Regions from separate parts of the Roseobacter cerffii genome, predicted to be linked through region 3. Evidence: riboswitches for the same ligand, from Rfam matches in the RefSeq annotation. Region 3 holds a riboswitch; each other region holds the start of a gene.
What was found. Region 3 has a riboswitch for cobalamin ahead of ACVC7O_RS02005 (energy-coupling factor ABC transporter permease). Riboswitches for the same ligand answer to the same signal wherever they lie in the genome.

Region 1 (7,279 bases), on a different replicon from region 3:
GCGAGGTCAGGCTGCTGAAACCCCGGCCCCTTCAGGACTTTGCCATCGTCCCGCAGAACGGGGCGGCCATCGGCCCCCAGCTTGGACATGTTGGAGGAATGCACCTCTGCCATCGCGTCTTGCTTAAGCTGGTGCAGGCCGAACTCGAGAAACGTGCCGTCGAGCACATACTGGATGTCGCAAAGCGCATCGAGCGCTTCGACCAGATCGCCCGCTTCAACGGCCGCACGCAGTTCGGCAACTTCCTCTTCCAGGATATCGAGCCGCATCTGCGCCCGGTGCTTTGGGATCGTGGGCGCATCCTCGACAGGCACGTCAAACGCCTCGTGCCATTCGCGGACAATCGCAAGGGTGTCGCGCGCCATCAGAAATCCCAATCCTCGTCTTCGGTAGCGACTGCTTTGCCGATGACATAGGACGATCCCGAACCAGAGAAGAAATCGTGGTTCTCACTGTCGGGGCTGAGCGCGGCGAGGATGGCTGGGTTCACCTCGCAGGCGGCATCCGGGAACAGCGCCTCGTAGCCGAGGTTTTGCAGCGCCTTGTTGGCGTTGTAATGAAGGAAGGCTTTGACATCTTCGGTTAGGCCGAGCCCGTCATAGAGTTCCTCGGTATAGCGCGCTTCGATTTCGTAAAGGTCGAACATCAGGGCAAAAGCAAATTCCTTGAGCTCTGTGCGGTCCGCCTCGGGCAGCCTTTCCTGCGCGCGCTGGAATTTGTAGCCGATGTAGTAGCCGTGGATCGCCTCATCGCGAATGATCAGGCGAATGAGGTCAGCCGTGTTCGTGAGCTTTGCACGGCTGGACCAGTACATGGGCAGATAGAAGCCCGAATAGAACAGGAAGCTTTCGAGGAAAACGCTTGCGATCTTGCGCTTCAGTGGGTCACCTGCGCTGTCGTATTTGTCGAGGATCAGCCGCGCTTTTTCCTGCAGATGCGGGTTTTCTTCGGACCAGCGGAAGGCCTCGTCCACCTCTTTGGTCTGGCACAGCGTCGAAAAGACTGACGAATAGCTGCGGGCGTGGACAGATTCCATGAAGGCGATGTTGGTCAGCACAGCCTCTTCATGGGGGGTCTGCACGTCCTTCATCATCGCAGGCGCACCCACGGCGCCCTGGATCGTGTCGAGCAGTGTGAGGCCGGTGAAGACGCGGATGGTGAGCTGCTGTTCTTCCGGGCGGAGCGTCGCCCAGCTTTGCACGTCATTCGACAGCGGCACCTTTTCGGGCAGCCAGAAATTGACCGTGAGCCGGTTCCAGACCTCAAGGTCCTTGTCGTCCTGCAAGCGGTTCCAGTTGATCGCGCGGGGGATGGTGCGGGTCTCGACGATATCCTTCATAGTGTCACCTCAAAGCGTGCAGGAAACGCAGCCTTGCACTTCCGTCCCTTCCAAGGCGGATTGGCGCAGGCGCACGTAGTAGATGGTCTTGATACCCTTCTTCCAGGCCAGGATTTGGGCGCGATTGATATCACGGGTCGTGGCCTCCGCCGGGAAGAAAAGCGTGAGCGACAGGCCTTGGTCCACATGTTCTGTGGCCGCGGCATAGGTTTCGATCAGCGCCTCTGGCCCGATTTCATAGGCGTCGCGGTAGTACTCGAGGTTGTCGTTGTTCATGAAGGCGGCGGGGTAGTAGACGCGGCCGATCTTACCCTCTTTGCGGATTTCGATTTTCGACACGATGGGGTGGATCGAGGAGGTCGAGTTGTTGATGTAGCTGATCGACCCGGTGGGTGGGACAGCTTGAAGGTTCCGATTGTAGAGCCCATCTTTCACCACCGCTGTCTTGAGTGCAGCCCAATCGTCGCGCGTCGGAAGCTCAACACCGAAACGCGCCATGAGTGCGGTGACGGTGTCCGTCTCCGGCAACCAATCGCGGTCGGTGTATTTGTCGAAGAAACTGCCATCTGAGTATTTCGACGTCTCGAAATCCTTGAAGGTCTCGCCCTTTTCCCGCGCTATCGCGTTCGAGGCCCGGATGGCGTGAAAGGCCACGGCGGCAAAGTAGACGCGGGTGAAGTCGATGCCTTCCGGCGAGCCGTAGTGGATGCGTTCCCGCGCCAAGAACCCATGCAAATTCATCTGGCCCAGACCCACAGCATGCGCCTCGTCGTTGCCGCGGCGGATCGAGGGTACGCTATCGATCGCCGACATCTCGGACACAGCGGTCAGTGCGCGAATGGCGCTCTCAACCGTTGCACCGAGGTCCGGACCGTCCATCGTCTTAGCGATGTTCAAAGACCCGAGGTTGCACGAGATATCGGTGCCGAGGTGCTTGTAGCCCAGGTCGTCATTGAACTCGGACGCCTCGTTCACCTGCAGGATTTCGGAACACAAGTTCGACATCGTGATGCGCCCCGAAATTGGGTTCGCGGCGTTCACCGTGTCTTCGAACATGATGTATGGATAGCCGCTTTCGAACTGGATTTCGGCCAACGTCTGGAAGAATTCGCGCGCGTTGATCTTGGACTTGCGGATGCGCTTGTCGTCGACCATCTCGTCGTATTTTTCGGTGATGGAGATGTCGGAGAAGGGCACGCCGTAGACCTTTTCGACGTCGTGGGGCGAGAAGAGGTACATCTCCTCGTTCCGCTTGGCCAATTCAAACGTAACATCCGGGATCACCACGCCAAGGGACAGGGTCTTGATGCGGATCTTTTCGTCTGCGTTTTCGCGCTTGGTGTCGAGGAAGCGCAGAATGTCCGGGTGGTGGGCGTTGAGGTAAACCGCTCCAGCCCCCTGCCGCGCCCCAAGCTGGTTGGCGTAGGAAAAGCTGTCTTCGAGCAATTTCATCACCGGGATCACGCCAGAAGACTGGTTTTCGATCCCTTTGATCGGCGCGCCATGCTCCCGCAGGTTCGTTAGCATTAGGGCTACGCCGCCGCCACGCTTTGAGAGTTGCAGCGACGAGTTGATAGCGCGTCCGATGGACTCCATGTTGTCTTCGATGCGCAGAAGAAAGCAGGAAATCAACTCGCCGCGCGATTTCTTACCTGCGTTCAGGAATGTCGGTGTCGCAGGCTGGAAGCGGCCCGAGATGATCTCTTCCATGAAAGACATCGCCAGCGCCTCGTCACCCCGCGCCAACGCAAGGGCCACCATAACCACCCGGTCCTCATAGCGCTCGAGATAGCGCTGCCCGTCGCGCGTCTTGAGCGTGTAAGAGGTGTAGTATTTGAACGCGCCGAGGAATGTCGGGAACCGGAACTTCTTGGCATAGGCTGCGTCCCAAATGGCGGCGATGAAAGTCTTGGAGTATTGGTTCAGCACCTCTGGTTCATAGTACCCTTCGTCAACGAGATACCCGAGCTTTTCATCCAAGCTGTGAAAGAAGACCGTGTTCTGGTTCACGTGCTGCAGGAAGTACTGCCGCGCAGCCATCCGATCAGCGTCAAACCGGATATTTCCGTCCTCGTCATAGAGATTAAGCATCGCGTTGAGCGCGTGATAGTCGAGCGTCTCATCAAGTGCGCCACTGATCGGGTCGGTCTTCAGGCCGGTATCGAGCATGTCTGCCTCCAAAATGTGTCCAGCCCGGCGCGCACGCGGGCGATATCGGTATCGGTGCCAGCCAGCTCAAATCGGTAGAGCACGGACACATTGCATTTTTTCGCGATTACCTCGCCCGCGAGGGCGAAGGTCGCGCCGAAGTTGCGGTTGCCACCGGCAATGACACCGCGCAGGAGCGCGCGGCGTTGCGGATCGTTGAGAAAGCGGATCACCTGTTTGGGAACCGCACCGCGGCCCTCACCGTCCGCATAGGTCGGGCAGATCAGCACGAAAGGATTTGCCGGGCAGGGCACGCCATCTCCCGCAATCGGGATGCGTTGCGCAGGCAGACCGAGGCCCGCCACGAACCGCGCTGTGTTGCCCGAACGAGAGGAAAAGTAGACGATTTTTGTTTCGGGCCCCGACACTGGATCAGGCCAGTCGGCCGATCAGGTCTGGCCGGAAACCCGCCCAGTGATCCTCGCCCGCGATCACGACCGGGACCTGACGATAGCCCAATTCGGAGACTTGCGTCATCGCCGCGTCGTCTTCGGTCAGGTCTATGACCTCGTAATCAAGACCACGGGCCTCAAGCGCGCGGGTTGTGGCTGTGCACTGCACGCAGGCTGGTTTGGAGTAAACGGTGATGCTCATGGTCTGTCCCTCTGACTATCCCCTATCGCTTCGCTGCTTGAGGGGGTGTTTCTGCCGTTTCTTTGGGGGCAAAGGGGCACGAAGGGACCGCGCACAAGACAGGCGACGGATCACATACGCTCCCCAAGGCCCACCGCCTTTGGTTGTCGTTGTCCATCACGGCAGGTCTCCTGGCTCGCGGGTCGTGGCTCAGCTGGCCTTCCCGGGCATGTACCCAGTGACATCTTCAGCTTTGCTTACCGCTCACAGTTGCGGGGGCAGCGCCGGATTAGGAGGTATGTTCCGCACCGGCTTCCCTGTTGCCTTCCCGAGTCGCCCCGGAAAACCATGACACATCCAATAGGCCTCGAATCGCCCAGCCTGTCAATATGTAGTATACTCAAGCAGCAGCTTTACGAGGTGTTGCGGTCGGGATGTAGTTCAGTACCGGTGCCAGCCAGCGTTCTGCTTCTTCCATATCCATGCCTTTACGCTCCGCGTAGTCGGCGACCTGATCGCGTTCGACCTTGCCGACGCCAAAGTAGTAGCTCTCCGGGTGCCCGATATAGAGACCGGAGACAGAGGACCCCGGCCACATGGCCATGCTGTCCGTCAGGGTGACGCCGGTGGCCGCCTCGGCATCCAGTAAAGAGAACAAAGTGCGCTTTTCGGTATGATCCGGCTGCGCGGGGTAACCTGGAGCAGGGCGGATGCCATCGTAGGGCTCGCCGATCAGGGCCTGTGGGTCGAAGGCTTCGCCCTGAGCGTAGCCCCAGTAGTCCCGCCGCACGCGTTCGTGCAACATCTCGGCCATGGCCTCGGCAAAGCGGTCGGCCAGGGCCTTGACCAGGATGGATCCGTAATTGTCGTTGGCCTTGTCGAGCCGCTCGGCGATCTCAATCTCTTCCGGGCCCGCGGTCACCACAAAACCGCCCACATGATCCGCACCCTTGCCCTCTGGCGCAACGAAATCCGAGAGGGCGAGATTGGGACGATCCCGGCGTTTCGACGTTTGCTGCCGCAAGGTGTGCAGGGTGGCAAGCGTTTCGGATCGGTCACCGCCGGTGAAAAGGCGAATGTCGTCGCCCACCGCATTGGCAGGCCAGAAGCCGACGACCGCGCGAGGTGTAAACCAGCGTTCCGAAATGATCCGCTCGAGCATCTCTTGAGCGTCAGCAAAAAGCGCCCGGGCGGCCTCGCCTTGTCGCTCATCGTCAAGGATCTTTGGGTAAACCCCGCGCATCTCCCAGGTCTGGAAGAAGGGCGTCCAGTCAATGTAACGCGCTATCTCGGCGAGATCCCAATCGTCGACGGTGCGCGTGCCCGTGAAGGACGGGGCAACGGGCGCATAGGCGTCCCAATCCAGCGTCAGTGCGTTTGTGCGTGCGGCGGCCAGGGGCAGACGGTTCTTGGCACGCTCACCGCGTTCGTGCTTCTCGGCGACGTCGGTGTATTCCGCCTGAATGGCGGCGACGTAATCGGATTTCTGCGTCGGGCTAAGCAGTGCGCCGACGACGCCCACCGCGCGGCTGGCATCCGTGACATAGACCGTTTGGCCCTTGGCATAGCGCGGTGCGATCTTGACCGCCGTGTGGACCTTGGACGTTGTCGCGCCCCCGATCAGCAGCGGGATATCGAAGTCCTCTCGCTCCATTTCGGAGGCGAGATGCACCATCTCATCGAGCGACGGCGTGATAAGCCCCGAGAGCCCAATGATGTCCACTCTTTCCTCCCGCGCGACCTCCAGGATCTTTTGCGGCGGGACCATCACGCCCAGGTCCACGATCTCGTAATTGTTGCAAGCAAGGACAACGCCCACGATGTTCTTGCCGATGTCATGCACGTCGCCCTTCACGGTCGCCATCAGGATCTTGCCAGCACTTTCGCGCCCATCACCGCCGTTCTGACGCTTTTCCTCCTCCATGTAAGGCAGCAGCACCGCCACGGCCTGCTTCATCACCCGCGCGGATTTGACGACCTGCGGCAGGAACATCTTGCCCGCCCCAAAAAGGTCGCCCACCACGTTCATCCCCGCCATCAGCGGACCTTCGATGACGTGTAGCGGGCGTTCGGCGGCTTGGCGCGCTTCTTCGGTATCGTCCTCGATGAATTCGGTGATGCCATTCACGAGCGCATGCTCAAGCCGCTTCTCTACGGTCCACGTGCGCCAGGTCAGATCACGCACTTTCTCTTCGCGCCTGTCGCATTTGAAGCGCCCCGCGATCTCAAGCAGGTTCTCAGTCGCTGTCCCCGATTTCGGCGTGCGATTCAGGACCACGTCCTCGCAGGCCTCACGTAGCTCGGGGTCGATCTGATCGTAGACGGCGAGTTGACCCGCGTTCACGATGCCCATGTCCATGCCCGCATTGATAGCATGATATAGAAACACGGCATGCATCGCCTCGCGTACCGGCTCATTGCCGCGGAAGCTGAACGACAGGTTCGAGACGCCGCCCGAGACATGGGTGTGGGGCAGGTTTCGGCGGATCCATCGCGTTGCTTCGATGAAATCAACACCGTAATTGTCATGTTCTTCGATGCCGGTGGCGACGGCAAAGATGTTCGGATCAAAGATGATGTCCTCGGGCGGGAAGCCCATCTCCTCGACGAGGATGCGATAGGCGCGCGCGCAGATCTCGGTCTTGCGCGCGCACGTGTCGGCCTGGCCGTCCTCATCAAACGCCATCACCACGACCGCCGCGCCATAGGCAAGGCAGAGTCCGGCGTGATGACGGAAGGCGTCCTCGCCTTCCTTCAGACTGATGGAGTTCACGACTGGCTTGCCCTGCACGCATTGCAGGCCGGCCTCTATCACCTCCCATTTGGAGCTGTCGATCATGATCGGGACGCGGGCGATGTCCGGCTCTGACGCGATCAGGTTCAGGAACTCGATCATCGCCTGTCTGCTGTCGATCAGCCCCTCGTCCATGTTCACATCAATGATCTGCGCGCCGTTCTCAACCTGATCCCGCGCGACCTCTAAGGCGGTCGCATAATCGCGGTTCACGATCAGTTTGCGGAACCGGGCGGAGCCCGTGACATTCGTCCGCTCGCCCACGTTCACGAAGGGGATGTCCTGGGTCAGCACAAAGGGCTCTAGGCCCGAAAGGCGCAGGTATCGTTCCGTCATGCGGCGACCTTGCCCGCAATGGATCGTGG
Region 2 (7,279 bases), 1.1 Mb from region 3:
AACAAGGCGCCGGGTATGGATCTGGTGATCATGCGCGAGGCGACCGAAGGATTTTACCCGGATCGCAATATGTTCAAGGGCGTGGGCGAGATGATGCCCGACCCGGACATGGCGCTGTCGGTCCGCAAGATCACGCGCCACGGGTCCATGCGGATCTGTCGCGAGGCTTTCAAGCTCGCGATGCAGCGCAAAAGGAAAGTTGCCGCGATCCACAAGGCCAACTCCTTCCTCATGACCGACGGGCTCTTCCTCGAATGCTTTCGCGCGGTCGCAAAGGACTTTCCCGAAGTTGAAACCGAAGAGCTGATTGTCGATGCCTTCGCCGCCCTGCTGGTGCGCCAGCCCGAGACATATGACGTGGTCGTCGCCACCAACTTCTACGGTGACATCCTCTCGGATCTGGCCTCGGAGCTCTCGGGCTCGCTGGGGCTGGCAGGGTCGATCAACGCCAATGCCGAAACGGGTCTCTGCTGCGCGCAAGCCCAACACGGCTCGGCCCCCGATATCGCGGGCCAGAATGTGGCCAACCCCACCTCGCTGATCCTTTCGGCGGCGATGATGCTGATCTGGCTTGGCGAGCAGCGCGGCATCCAATCTCTGATGAAGGCCGGTCAAGCCGTCGCCGACGCGGTCGACCGCACCATAGACGACCCCGCCAAACGCACCCGCGATCTCGGCGGCACCGTGAACACAGACGCCTTTGGTCGCCACGTGGCCGAGGCCGTCGCCGCTGAGGCGGTCGCGGCCTGACGCATCGCCTGAACGGAAAAGCTCACGCAAAACGCAAGACCATGCGAGCCACGATGACACCGCCCCCGAGACTGACCCTGATCCATGCAGCCCGAGTCGCCATTGACCCGATTGAGAGCGCCGCCAAGTCCCTCTGGCCAGATGCGGAAACCGTGACGATCCTCGAAGAGGGTCTCTCGGTGGATCGGCAAAAGTCAGAGGAGCTCTCCCTCGCGCTGTGGGACCGCATCGTCGGCCTGGCGAGATATGCGGAAAACGCGGGCGCCGACGGCATCCTTTTCACCTGTTCCGCCTTTGGGCAGGCCATCGAAGACGCCGCCGAGGCGTGCAGGGTTCCGGTCATGAAGCCCAATGAAGCGATGTTCGACGCTGCCTTCACCCATGGCGCGCGCGTGGCGATGATCTACACATTCCCGCCCGCAGCGGCGGGCATGGCGCAAGAGTTTCGCCAGGCCGCCGCCCTGCGGGGCAGTGATGCTCTGATGACGCCCTACTTCGCCGAGGGCGCCTTCGAGGCGAAACGCGCGGGCGACAACGACACGCACGACCGGCTGATCGCCGATACCGCAGCTACGATCTCCGAGGCCGATGTCATCCTGCTCGCCCAGTTTTCCATGGCGGGTGCCACGGATGCGGTTCGCAAGCAGACACCCCTGCCCGTCTTGACGAGCCCGGACGCCGCCATCGCCGAGATGCGGCGGCGGGTGGATACGCAAAGACAAAGGCTTGGCAAATGCAAATCGGCGTGATCGCGGATGATTTCACCGGGGCGAGCGACATCGCGAACACGCTCGCGCAGGGCGTAGCCCCGGACGGCGGGCTCCGGACCGCGCAGTTTGCCGGCATTCCCGACGGGTCGGCGCCGGATCAGATCGAAGCTGGGGTGATTTCGCTTAAGAGCCGGACGGCAACGCGCGAGGCTGCGGTCCGCGACAGCCTCGCCGCGCTCGATTGGCTGCTCGCCCAAGGCTGCAAGCAGATCGTGTTCAAGTATTGCTCGACCTTCGACTCGACACAGGAGGGCAATATCGGTCCCGTCGCCGAAGCGCTGGCCCGGGCGCTCGATGCACAGCAGGTGGTTTTCTGCCCCGCCTTCCCCGCAACCGGGCGCACAGTCTATCAAGGCCACCTCTTCGTACACGACAGGCTGCTGAACCAATCCGGGATGGAGCATCACCCTCTGACCCCGATGACCGATCCGGACATCCGGCGCTGGCTCCAGTTTCAAACGACCGAAAGCATCGGCCATCTGCCACTCGAGGTGGTCGCGCAGGGCCCCGCAGCGATCAGGACAGCGCTCGAGGCATCGGACCACCGGTTTCTCGTCGCCGACGCGATTTCCGACGACAACCTCATGGATTTGGGCGCAGCGCTCAAGGATGCACCGCTGGTGACCGGCGGGTCGGGCATTGCGCGAGGCCTGCCCCGCAACGTGATCGGAGCGGGCATAGTCGACCGCGCACCAACGGCCTACACAGGCGTATCCGGCCCCGAAGCGATCCTCGCTGGGTCATGCTCGGGCGCCACTCGCGGCCAGGTCGCGGCACATGCGAAGGCGCATCCAACTCTCGCCATTGACGTAGAAGGCGTCATGGCCGGTGACATCACTGTCGAGACACTGCTGGGGTTCTTTGCGGAAAACACAGGGCGCGCACCGCTCGCCTACTCCTCGGCCACACCGGCCAAGGTCAACGCGATGCAGGCCAAGTTCGGCAGCGAGACACTCGCCGCGACGCTTGACGCGCTCTTCGCCGACACCGCGCGCACACTCGTTCGGTCCGGCTATCGCAGGCTGGTGGTTGCGGGTGGGGAGACCTCGGGCGCGGTGGCGCAATCCGTCGCCGCAGCGATGGGTGCATCCGCGATGACGCTGGGCCCAGAGATCGACCCCGGCGTTCCGGTACTGACCGTTGGAGAGGCCGCCCCTGTCGCACTTGCGCTCAAATCCGGCAACTTCGGCGCAGCTGACTTCTTTGCGAAGGCCCTGCGGGTGATGGAAAGCGGGACATGACGCCAAGGAAGGGGGGGCGCGCCGATAGGAGCCGCCCGCCCGCAACCTGCGCCATCTCGGTCTCGCGCGACTGGGTGCTCTGAAACCGAGGCGACCACGGCCAAACCTGAAGACGCGTCCCCCCTTTTCGTTCAATTCAGCGGTTCGTGTCGCTTTGTCCCTTGACCGCACCGGTCAAGGGCGATTTGGTCAAGGGCGATGGTTCTCAACGGCCAAAGGCCAAAGAGATGAAAAGGGAACGCGGTGCGGCGCCACCACATGCGCCAAGTCCGCGACTGCCCCCGCAACTGTGAGCGGCGAGCGACCCCGACAGGACCACTGGGCCACCAACCCGGGAAGGTTCGGGAGAGCGACGACCCGCAAGTCAGGAGACCTGCCATCACGGGCGCAGTGCTGCGTCTGTATTTCAACTCGATGCAGGCGGGGTGCCTGGTCAGGAGCTTATGATGAAACCACGGCCAACCCCGTGCACATATACCTCTGTTCGGCGCACCCTCCCCGGAGATGGAGACGCCGATGGACGAGCCACGAGAGCACCGGATCACAATCTGCACGTCGTGCCGCCACAAAGGGTCAGCGTGCCGCCCGGGCTATGAGCTGATAGAACGACTGCGGGCCGCCATCGCGGCTGCGGGAGACGCGGTGTCGGACAGCTTCGAGATTTCCGGCGTCGCCTGCATGGCAGGCTGCGACCGCCCCTGCACCGTCGCCTATCACGGCACACGCAAGGCGACCTATCTCTTCGGCGACATCGACCCGGACACGGACATTGATGATCTGATCCACTTTGCGCATCAGTACGGCGCCCTTCAGGATGGCTGGTGCTCCTCGGTCGATCGCCCCGGAAAGCTCCGCACCACCACGCTCGCCCGTGTGCCCGCCGCGGTACTTGCCATCGAAGACTGCAAAGTGCGCGCCTCGTGAGCGCCGCGCGCCTCGACGTCACCGACCTCTCCTGGACACCGGCGCGCATGCGCGGCCCGGCGCTGCACCCGTTGAGCTTTCATGTGGGCGCGGGGCGCGTGCTCGGGGTCATGGGCCCCAACGGCGCTGGCAAGACCACGCTTTTGCGGATGCTCTACCGCTTCCAGCGTCCGGGGAGCGGCACGGTGCGCGTCGATGGTGATGACATCTGGCATCTGCCACCCCGCATGGTGGCAAAGCGGGTCGCTGCGGTGCTGCAGGAGCAACCGACGGATTTTGCGCTCACTGTGCGGGAAATCGTCGCCCTCGGGCGAGTGCCTTACCGCCAAGGGTTCGGCAGCAGCGGCGGTGCGCAAGAGGCGAAAAAGATTGACGCGGCGCTCGATCGGTTGAGCCTCGCGGGGTTCGCAGACCGCCATCTCGGCACGCTCTCTGGCGGCGAACGCCAACGCGTGATGGTTGCCCGGGCCCTGGCGCAGGAGCCTCGCTTGCTGATCCTTGACGAACCCACAAACCACCTCGATATCCGCCACCAGTTGGAAGTGCTGGAGCTGATCCGCGATTTGCCTCTGACGATTGTCACGTCGCTGCACGATCTGAACATCGCAGCGGGTGTCTGCGATGACATTCTCCTGCTGAAGTCCGGTCACGCCCTCGGCTTCGGCACCCCCGAAACCGTGCTCTCCGAAACCGCCGTCTCCGGCGCATTCCAGATCCAGGCCAGGCGCGAACGTCTCGCGCCCAGCGACACCGACCACCTCACATTCCACCTGCATGACGAAAGGACCTTGCTATGAAGTCCCCCTTCCTGGGCGTGACCGCCCTGTTGCTCGCCGCAGGCACAGCCTCGGCAGAAACCACCGTGCAAAGCTGTAACCGGTCCGTCACCTTCGACGCCCCACCCGAGCGGGCGATTTCGAACGACGTGAACCTGACCGAGATGATGCTGGTGCTCGGCCTTGCCGACCGCATGGTGGGCTACACCGGCATCTCGGGTTGGAAAACGCTCGACGAGGAGATGCGCGCTGGCATCGACGAACTGCCCGAACTCTCGGCCAAGTACCCCTCCAAGGAGGTGCTTGTGGGGGCGGACGCGGATTTCTTCTTCGCCGGCTGGAACTATGGCATGAAAGTCGGTGGCGAGGTCACGCCCGAGACGCTGGAGCCCTTCGGCATCAAGGTCTACGAGCTCACCGAGAGCTGCACCCATATCATGCAGAAGGACAAGGCCAGCATCGAGGATATGTATGCGGATCTGATGAACCTCGGTCGCATCTTCAACATCGAAGCCCGTGCCACGGCGCTGGTCGATGGCTATCGTGCCGAACTTGCCAGCTTTACGGACCTTCTCGACACCGGCGCGCCCCTGCGTGTCTTCGTTTATGACAGCGGCGAAGACGCGCCCTTCACCGCGGGCCGCTACGCCATGCCCACCGCGCTGATCGAGGCCGCCGGTGGGGTCAACGTCATGGATGATTTCGAGAAAAGCTGGGCCACCGTCACATGGGAAGAAGTGGTCGAGCGGAACCCGGAAGTCATCGTGATCGTGAACTACGGCGAGGTGACCGCCGAACAGAAGCGCGCCTTCATGATGTCGAACCCCGCTTTCGCGGATCTTGACGCTGTCAAGAACGACCGCTTCGTCACGCTGGAATACGTCGAAGCCACACCTGGCCCCCGCAACATCCAGGCCGTCAAGACCCTCGCGCGGGCGTTCTGGGGCGAATGACACCATGACGGACAGCACGGCTGGCCACCGCCGCGCACCGCGCCTCTTCAGGCAGGCGGCGTTGCCGCTCGGCGGGCTGGCCCTGCTTCTTGTGTCGCTCTCGATAGCGATTTCCGTGGGGGCGGTGTCGGTGCCCACCGGCACGGTGTGGGGCGTCCTGCTGAACAAGCTGTCGCCCGGCCTCGTTGATCAGACCTGGAGCCAGGGGCGCGAGGCCATCGTCTGGGACATCCGCTTTCCCCGCGCCTTGCTCGCAATGATGGTGGGCGCGGGGCTCGCGCTGGTCGGCGCAAGCCTGCAGGCCGTCACGCGCAACCCTCTGGCGGATCCGCACCTCCTTGGTATCTCATCAGGCGGTGCCTTTGGCGCCATCCTTGCGTTGCTGCACACCGGGCTCTTCTTCGGGCTGCTCACCGTTCCGTTTCTCGCGTTCTTGGGCGCCCTCATGGCGACCGCCATCGTGCTTGGCGTCTCACGAATTGCAGATGCCGTCAGCGCCGACCGGCTGGTCCTGGCTGGCGTTGCGGTCTCTTTCATCGTGATGGCCGGCGCGAATGTGCTGATCTTTCTCGGCGATCCCCGCGCCACCCATACGGTGGTGTTCTGGATGCTCGGTGGTCTCGGCCTCGCGCAATGGAGCCAGCTGATCTATCCTCTGGTGGTGCTTCTGGCCTGCGGCGCCTGGCTGCTCAGTCGCGCCGCCGCGCTGAACGCGATGACCGTCGGCGACGAGACCGCCTCTACCCTCGGCATCCCCGCTGCACGCTTCCGGCTGCTTGTCTTCGTCGTCGGCGCCTTGATCACCGGCGTGATGGTGGCCTTCTCCGGCATCATCGGTTTCGTTGGCCTCATGGTGCCGCATATCGTGCGCATGCTCGTGGGGGGCGACTACATCCGCGTTCTGCCCGCCTCCGCGCTCGTGGGCGCAATCTTCCTGCTCTGGGCTGACATCGCTGCGCGCACGGTGATGGCCCCCGAAGACATCCCCATTGGCATCGTCACCGGCCTCGTCGGCGGCGTGTTCTTCGTCTGGCTACTGGGGCGTCGCCGCTTCTAGCGTGGCCGCCCGGGGTGCGGGGGTTCGTCCGGCAAAAGGCTCGATGGGTGGTGCAAGCCGTCCCTGCGAGCCGGTCCACGCCGGGTGTCTTACTTATAGCCCATACAACACGCGAGGTTCCTTCCCCCCAAACAGACCACGGCAAAAATTCGAGAGTGCGAGCAAGAAAGAATACAACGGACCGAGACACTTAGGGGAAATCAACGCGGTTACATGGAGTGTTTCCTGAAGGGCTTTCATTGCGCGAAGGGGAAATCGAAGGAAAGCACCGGTCCTGCAGTCCGAGAAGGACGATTGCTGTAATGATCACAACACGGCTTTGGGTCATCCCGTGTACCAGACTCTAGCAGCACGATTGCCGGTGAACGCAGGTTCGGTCCGACCGGTCTACCGGCGCAGCGCATGATCAGCTCGGAACTCTTCTTGTCGCGGCACAGTTACTCCTCGGCAAAGAGACATACGATTGGGACGCTTAGAGTTTTCACCTTGTTTTTTCACATATTGCGATTGGGGTCTCGAAACCCACAACGAGCATCTGATGAGACGCATGGGCCAAGGCGGTCGGGCGCAATTGATTGAGGACTGCTCGATGTCGCGCGATCACCCGGCTACGCGCTGAGGTCAATTAGCCAGACGGATCGCAACGAACCATCGCGGCCGCCAAACGAAAGGACATTCAACCAAACATGCAGTCTTTGAAGTTGACCAGATGCGAACGAGAGGTGCGTACGACCGGCGATAACCGCGCGGCCTCGTCCTTGCCGAGATATGTCTGGCGGATGAGCGAGGGGCATCAGGTTGCGCTTTG
Region 3 (7,279 bases):
CGGACGTCGTGAAGCAGCCGGGGTTCCGACCACCTTCGATCAGATCGATGAGGAGATGTCGGCCAGCCCCGCTGAATAAGCTGGTACCGGAAACCTGGAAAAGCCCCGCACTCTGCGGGGCTTTTTCTTTTCAAGCGCTCTTTCAGCCTTTCGCAACCCGCTTGAGAGACGTCCGTCGCGTCTGAACCTGGCGCCGGACAAAGGCCACGATGAAAACCGCCGTCAGGATCAGGACAATTGTCGGTGCGGGGGCGCTGTCGAGGAAAAAGCTGGCATAGGTCCCGAGGAGCATCGACGCCATGCAGACCAGAACCGACACCCACAGCATGGTGGAGAACTTGCGCACAAGCAAAAAGGCGATGGCGCCCGGCGCGATTAGCAGCCCGATCGCCAGGATCAGCCCAACGGCAGAGAGGGTTGCAACAATCGTGAGCGATAAGGCCGCGAGCAAACCGTAGTGCAGCGCGTTGACCCAAAGCCCGGACGCCTGCGCCTGGGCCGGGTCGAAGCTATGCAACAGCAAGTCTTTCCACTTCAGTACCAACATCACCCCGACCACGGCCGAGATGAGCCCGGCGGTCAGAAGCTCATTCGGCTCCACGCCCAACATATTGCCAAAGAGTATGTGATCGAGATGCGCATTGGTCTCGACCGAAACGTACAGCACGATGCCCACGCCGAACATGCCCGAGAAGACAACGCCCATCACCGTATCCTGCTTCACCCGGCTGTTCGTCGAGAGATACCCGGTCGCGATGGCACAGGTCATGCCCGCGAGGAAGGCGCCGATCAGGAGAGGAATGCCGAAGATGTAGGCCAGCACGATACCCGGCAACACTGCATGGCTCACCGCGTCGCCCATCAGCGCCCAGCCCTTCATCACAAGAAAGCAGGAGAGCAGCGCGGTCGGGACCGATACGATCATCGAAATCAGAAACGCGTTCTGCATGAACCCGAAAGAGAACGGCATGAGCAACGTCTGCGGATCCATCAGGCGAGCTCCTCTGTCCGGTCCGGCATCGCATCTCGCTGTATCGCTGCCTTGCGCCGCGCGGCCAGCAGCCCATGCTTCGGCGCGAGCAAAAAGGCCAGCAGGAAGATCACGGTTTGCAGCGTGACGATGATGCCGCCGGTGGCGCCATCAAGGAAGTAGCTGATGTAGGCACCGAGAAAGCTGCTGCCCGCGCCGATGGCGACAGAGGTTGCGATCAGCCTCGGGAAGCGATCACAGAGCAGGTAAGCGGTCGCCCCGGGGGTGACCACCATCGCAATGACCAGAAACGCGCCCACCGTCTGCATCGCCGCCACGACGCTGGCGGACAGCAGCACGAAAAAGACAACCTTCAAAAGGCCGGGACGCAGCCCGATGGCGCGCGCGTGATTTTCATCGAAGAAGGTCACCATCAGGTCTTTCCACTTCAACAAAAGCACTGTCAGCGAAATCAACCCGATCAGGACAAGCTGCAACGTGTCTTCGGGTGTGATGGCGAGAATGTTGCCCATCGTGATGGTCTGGATCGAGACTGAAATCGGGTTGATCGAGACGATAAAGAGCCCAAGGCCAAAAAAGGAGGTGAAGATCAGGCCGATGATGACATCGACCTTCAGACCGGAACGTTCCGACAGGAAGAGCATCGCCCCCGCCGCCAGACCACCGGCGATAAAGGCCCCCAGGGCGAAGGGCAGCCCGAGGATGTAGGCCCCTGCCACGCCCGGTACGACGGAATGAGACAGCGCATCTCCGATCAGCGACCAGCCTTTCAACATCAGATAGGCGGAGAGAAACGCACAGACCCCGCCGACCAACGCCGAGACCCACATCGCATTGGTCATGTAGCTGTAGCCAAAGGGCTCGAGCAGCAGGTCGATCATGAGCCCTGGTCCGTGCGCTGGGTCTTGTCGCCGTATTGCACGAACGGCCGCTCATCATCGGTGAAGATCGTCACCTCGCGGGCGTCCTCGTCATCGTGCAGAGTGTTGCCGCCCAGGGTGAAATGGCGCAGCACACCGCCAAAGGCTTTCTCGAGGTTCTCCCGCGTGAAGGTCGTCTCCGTCAGGCCGTGGCACAACACTGTGCCCTTGACGAGGATGGTCCGGTCGCAGAATTCCGGCACCGAGCCAAGGTTGTGGGTCGAGACCAGCATGACGCGCCCTTCGGCCCGCAGATCGCGCAGCAGAGCAACGATTTGCTCTTCGGTTTTCACGTCCACACCGGTGAAGGGCTCGTCGAGCAGGATTACTTGTCCATCCTGTGCCAGCGCGCGGGCGAGGAACACGCGCTTGCGCTGGCCACCCGACAGCTCGCCTATCTGGCGGTGCCGAAAATCCTGCATACTGACCCGTGCGAGCGCCTTTTCAACCGCGTCGTGATCCGCTTGCCGGGGGCGTCGCAGAAAGCCCATGTGGCCATAGCGACCCATCATCACCACGTCTTCGACCAGAACGGGGAATGCCCAGTCCACCTCTTCCGACTGCGGGACGTAAGCCACGAGGTTTTTGCCGAGGGCCGCGCGCACGCTCATCCCCAGAATGCTGATGTCGCCCTGCGACGCGGGCACAAAACCCATGATCGCCTTGAAAAGGGTCGATTTCCCGGCACCATTGACGCCCACAAGCGCCGTAACTGTCCCACGCGGGATTTCGAAGCTCGCATTCCACAGCGCGGTGTGCCCATTGCGATAGGTGACGGTTACGTCCTGCGCACGCAGACCAACACCGCCGGTCTGTGCGCCCGGCGATGTGTCGCGTTGGAATGGATCATCGCGCATATCGTTGTCCTAACCCAGGGGCACCGTTCGCGCCGCCCCTGATCGTCGCTCTTCTACGGGCACATAGCCCGTTGTCACCGGTCGATCAATTGATGGCCTCCGTGAGCCCTTCAGCCAGGGTGGTTGACGTGACCTTCAGCAAATCGAGATAGGTCGGTACCGGGCCATCCGCCGCGCTGAGACTGTCGACATAGAGAACACCGCCGTAGGCCGCGCCGGTCTCGCGCGCAACCTGCTCGGCCGGCGCCGTGTTCACCGTGCTCTCGCAGAAGACGACGGGGATATCGTTGTCGCGCACACCGTCGATCACGGATCGCACCTGCTGAGGTGTCCCAACCTGATCAGCGTTCATCGGCCAGAGGTAAAGCTCATTCATTCCGAAGTCGCGCGCCAGATAGCTGAACGCGCCTTCGCAGGTCACCAGCCAGCGCCGATTGTCCGGGATCTCCGCAACGGCTGCGCGAAGGGGTTCGATGGTCTCGCGCAGCGCGTCTTTATAGGCCGCGCCGTTCTGCTCGTATGTTTCGGCGTTGTCCGGGTCGGTCTCGACAAAAGCAGCAACGATATTGTCGATGTAGATCAGCGCGTTATCCAAGCCCATCCAGGCGTGAGGGTTGGGTTTGCCCTCATAGGATCCGGAAGCAATCGGAATCGGGTCGATGCCATCCGTAAGCGTCACCGACGGGATATCCTCCATGTTGGAGAGGAACTGCTCAAACCACAGCTCAAGGTTCATGCCGTTCCAGAGGATCAGATCTGCATCCGAGGCCCGCACGATATCCTGCGGCGTCGGCTCGTATCCGTGGATCTCGGCGCCCGGCTTGGTGATCGAGACCACCTCGGCCGCATCGCCCGCAACGTTTGATGCCATATCGGCCAGAACGGTAAAGGTGGTGACCACCTTCATCTTCTCATCCGCGGCGACTGCGGTCGCCAGAACCGCGGCAAGCGCCGCGACGGACGTTGATTGCATCACTCTTCTTAGCATCAGACTCTCCATGACATAGACAGCTCTTGCCACCTGTAAATGCAAATCACTCGCAACTGTCAAGTAATTTGAGAATGATTCTCAAGTTCTCAACGCACAATCTGTTCAGTTCGTGGTTTTGCTGAGCAGATAGGTGTCCATGATCCACCCATGCCGCGCCCGAGCAGCAGCGCGGGCATCGAGGATCTTGTCCGTGACCTCTGCCAACGGACCCGCCGCGATAATCTGTTCCGGCATGCCCAGGTAGGCGCCCCACCAGATCGTGAGGTTGGGCTCTGTCAGCTCCTGAAAACTTGCTTCGCCATCGAGCATGACCACAAGACGATCTATGCCCTCGGGCCATCCTGCATCGCGCAGGCGGCGCCCGGTGGTGATCTGGATCGGCCCATTCACGTCGTTGAGCGGGATCGCATGAGCTGCGGTCAGAGCCTGTATCGCCATAATACCCGGCACCACACGGATGGTGGGCGGTGGGATCAAACGTCCGGCGATGCGCAACGTGCTGTCATAGAGCGACGGATCGCCCCAGACCAGCAGGGCCACAGGCCCATCCGAACCCGCCTGATCAGCCGTCTGGGCCCACCGCACCGCGATCTCATCATGCCACCGCGTCACGCGCTCCTCGTAGGGCAAGGCGGGATCGCGTTCGGGGTAGTCGAACTGGAGGACCTGCGCGGTCGAGCCTGCAGCTTCGATGATGCGATAGCGCAGCTCGGCCAGATCATCTTTGCCAGAGCCCTTGTGTGGTACGAGGATTGTCCGCGCCTCGCGGATGGCCTGCAATCCTTCACCCGTCACGTGATGCGGTGACCCGGTGCCGATACCAATCAGCCAGAGCTCAGTGATCATATTGTCACCCACAAGAAAGCCCGGACCACATCGCAGGGTCCGGGCCGCGCCTTACCTAGATTACGCGCCTTCGTAGAGACGCGCTGTGAACAGACCCTCGACTTTGCCCGACCGAAGCGCCTTGGCGCCCGCAAGCACCGCCAGATCGGCAATTGGTTCGATCAGGATCACCAGAAGATACGCAATTCCGAAGGTCCAGACCGACTGGACCGTCTCGGCACCGAATCCCTGGCCATAGAACGCCCAGAACGCGACCCAGGCCACAACGCCACCCTGATACATGGCGGACAGCTTGAAGACGTCAGCATAGGCCAGATCGACATAGGCCCGATCCGCCGGGATGAACCGCTGCGCCAAAGCCGAAATGGCGAAGAGCGGCACCAGCAAAGTCGTGACGTTGACGAAATACATCGGCAGATCGCTCGGTGCGAAGAAAGCCCCCTGAATCAGGAGGCCAAGCGCAAGGCCGAGCGCGGCCGGCGCCGCACCCATCAGCAAGAAGAGCGTGGTGCCAAGAATGAAGTGCACCTCGGAGACACCCACCGGGAAATGCGGCAACACCTCGAAAAAGATGAAGGTGCCGAGGGCGGCCAAAACGGTCCGCACCGCGAATGAGCCGGCACTGTGGATCTTGAGGTCGTGGAGTGCGAGTTTGGCGGTATAGCCCGCAGCCCCTGCAGCGGTTGCATAGGCAAAGGCCATCTTGGCCCCATCGACGACGCCGGGTTCGATATGCATGATTGATCCTTTCTGTCCCGCCCCTCCGGCGGATAAATATCCGTGATCACACGGGTTTGAGCTTTACGGCAGGTCTCCTGACTTGCGGGTCGAGGCGCTGCGGTCCTTCCCAGCCAAGAGGCCAGTGGATCATCCGGAGCGCTCACCGCTTACAGTTGCGGGGGCAGTCTGAGACTTTCACTCAGTTCCCTTTTCAGCCACAAGTCGTGGCACCGTGCTTCAGTCGTATCCTTGATCTGCGCGCGCGGACAAGCGCAAAAGCGACGTTCAACTCTCGGCGAACGGCCCGTAGAGGATCAACGCTGGCTGGTCGCTGATTTCGCGGTCCAATTGCGCAGCCAGCTTAGAAACGGTGGTGCGCCGGATGCTCTGATCCGGTGTGCTGACGCTTTCGGCAAGGATCGCGGGGGTGTCGCCGGGCAGACCCCGTGCAGCAAGGGCATCGAGCAGCCTTGGAAAGGTTCGCTTGCCCATGAAGACAACGGTCGAGGCTGTGGGGTCTGCGAGGGCGTTGAGGTCGAGATCTTGCGGCAATTGCCCGCTGACATCGTGCCCCGTGACGAACTGCACCCGGCGCGCCGTCAGCCGGCGTGTAAGCGGGATACCCGCCGCAGCCGCAGCGGCACAGGCCGACGGGATGCCGGGGATGATCTCGTAGGGGACGCCAGCCTCGCGCAGGGCCACCAACTCCTCCTCCAGCCGCCCAAAGAGCCCGCTGTCGCCCGATTTCAGCCGCACCACGCGCTGGTCCATCTCGGCATATTCCACCAGCAGGCGGCTGACATGGTGCTGTTTCGGCGAGGGGCGCCCTGCCCGCTTCCCAACCCCCACCAGATCGGCCCCGGAGCGGGCATGGCTGAGGATCGGCCCGGAGGAGAGATCGTCGAACAGCACTGCGTCGGCCCGTTTCAGACGATCCACGGCTTTCAACGTCAACAGCTCAGGATCGCCCGGTCCCGAGCCCACAAAGCTGACGAAACCGGTCACGCCTGCTCCTCGGCGGTGATCAGGTGGAAGAAGGTGCCGGTCACATTGCCGAGGCGAGAGCCGGTTTCCGGCACAGGGTTTCCATCGGCATCCACGACGTCGGCCAGCGGCGCGTCGGGCTGATCGAGGATGGTCGAGTAGTGAAACTCGTGCCCGCGCAGAGCTGCGCCAGGTTGATGGCCGGGCAAGCCAGCGTGCAACACAGCCCGGCGGTAGCCGAGGTGAAATTTCCGCTTTTCAAAGCTGGTCACGAGCCCAAGCAGACCCGCCATCTCGTGCCGCGTGCCCTCCTTGTCGATGAGCGCCTGCCCCAGCGCCATGTAGCCACCGCACTCGCCATGCACCGGTTTGCTTGCAGCATGCGCCCGCAGACCTGCTTTGAACCGCGTCGCGGCTGCCAGGGTCGCACCGTGCAACTCTGGGTATCCGCCGGGCAGCCAGACAAGATCCGCAGCAGGGTCCGGCTCCTCGTCAGCCAAGGGTGAAAACGGCACAACCTCCGCCCCCGCGCGGCGCCACCCCTCCAGAACATGCGGGTAGGTGAAGGAAAATGCCGCATCCTGCGCCAGGGCGATGCGCTGCGCGGGTGGCTCTGGTAAATCCGCTCCCGATACGGCTGCGGCCCCGCCTCGCGCGGCCTGCCGGATCGCCGCAACATCGACATGCGCGCGCAGAAACTCGGCGTACCCCGCAATGGCCGCATCGAGATCGGGATGCTCAACCGCCTGGATCAGGCCGAGATGCCGCTCGGGCAATGTCAGATCTCCACGGCGCGGCAGGACGCCCAGCACCTTAAGCCCCGCGTTCTCCATCCCCAGCCGCGCGAGACGCTCGTGGCGCGGAGAGGCACATCGGTTCAGGATCACGCCCGCGAAGGGCACATCGGGGTTGTAGGTCTGAAAACCCAAGGCGGTCGCCGCCGCCGATTGCGCCTGCCCGCTCACATCAA

Region 1: another riboswitch for cobalamin. It lies ahead of nrdH (glutaredoxin-like protein NrdH); the one in region 3 lies ahead of ACVC7O_RS02005 (energy-coupling factor ABC transporter permease).
Region 2: another riboswitch for cobalamin. It lies ahead of ACVC7O_RS07495 (DUF1636 family protein); the one in region 3 lies ahead of ACVC7O_RS02005 (energy-coupling factor ABC transporter permease).

What each region holds. Positions count from the first base shown of each region.
Region 1 is NZ_JBTBYJ010000003.1:114,919-122,197, forward strand. It holds gene ACVC7O_RS22275 (pyrophosphohydrolase domain-containing protein) at 1-365, opposite strand, end outside; gene nrdF (class 1b ribonucleoside-diphosphate reductase subunit beta) at 365-1,339, opposite strand; gene nrdE (class 1b ribonucleoside-diphosphate reductase subunit alpha) at 1,349-3,508, opposite strand; gene nrdI (class Ib ribonucleoside-diphosphate reductase assembly flavoprotein NrdI) at 3,490-3,894, opposite strand; gene nrdH (glutaredoxin-like protein NrdH) at 3,920-4,141, opposite strand; cobalamin riboswitch at 4,285-4,486, opposite strand; gene metH (methionine synthase) at 4,521-7,250, opposite strand; gene ACVC7O_RS22305 (homocysteine S-methyltransferase family protein) at 7,247-7,279, opposite strand, start outside.
Region 2 is NZ_CM135757.1:1,523,177-1,530,455, reverse strand. It holds gene ACVC7O_RS07510 (isocitrate/isopropylmalate dehydrogenase family protein) at 1-750, shown strand, start outside; gene ACVC7O_RS07505 (aspartate/glutamate racemase family protein) at 804-1,499, shown strand; gene otnK (3-oxo-tetronate kinase) at 1,484-2,761, shown strand; cobalamin riboswitch at 2,944-3,156, shown strand; gene ACVC7O_RS07495 (DUF1636 family protein) at 3,278-3,685, shown strand; gene ACVC7O_RS07490 (ABC transporter ATP-binding protein) at 3,682-4,482, shown strand; gene ACVC7O_RS07485 (ABC transporter substrate-binding protein) at 4,479-5,414, shown strand; gene ACVC7O_RS07480 (FecCD family ABC transporter permease) at 5,419-6,471, shown strand; gene ACVC7O_RS07475 (ABC transporter transmembrane domain-containing protein) at 7,251-7,279, shown strand, end outside.
Region 3 is NZ_CM135757.1:413,904-421,182, reverse strand. It holds gene ACVC7O_RS02035 (BCCT family transporter) at 1-79, shown strand, start outside; gene ACVC7O_RS02030 (metal ABC transporter permease) at 143-991, opposite strand; gene ACVC7O_RS02025 (metal ABC transporter permease) at 991-1,872, opposite strand; gene ACVC7O_RS02020 (manganese/iron ABC transporter ATP-binding protein) at 1,869-2,768, opposite strand; gene ACVC7O_RS02015 (metal ABC transporter substrate-binding protein) at 2,854-3,756, opposite strand; gene cobF (precorrin-6A synthase (deacetylating)) at 3,862-4,605, opposite strand; gene ACVC7O_RS02005 (energy-coupling factor ABC transporter permease) at 4,666-5,343, opposite strand; cobalamin riboswitch at 5,394-5,573, opposite strand; gene cobA (uroporphyrinogen-III C-methyltransferase) at 5,611-6,330, opposite strand; gene ACVC7O_RS01995 (cobyrinate a,c-diamide synthase) at 6,327-7,279, opposite strand, start outside.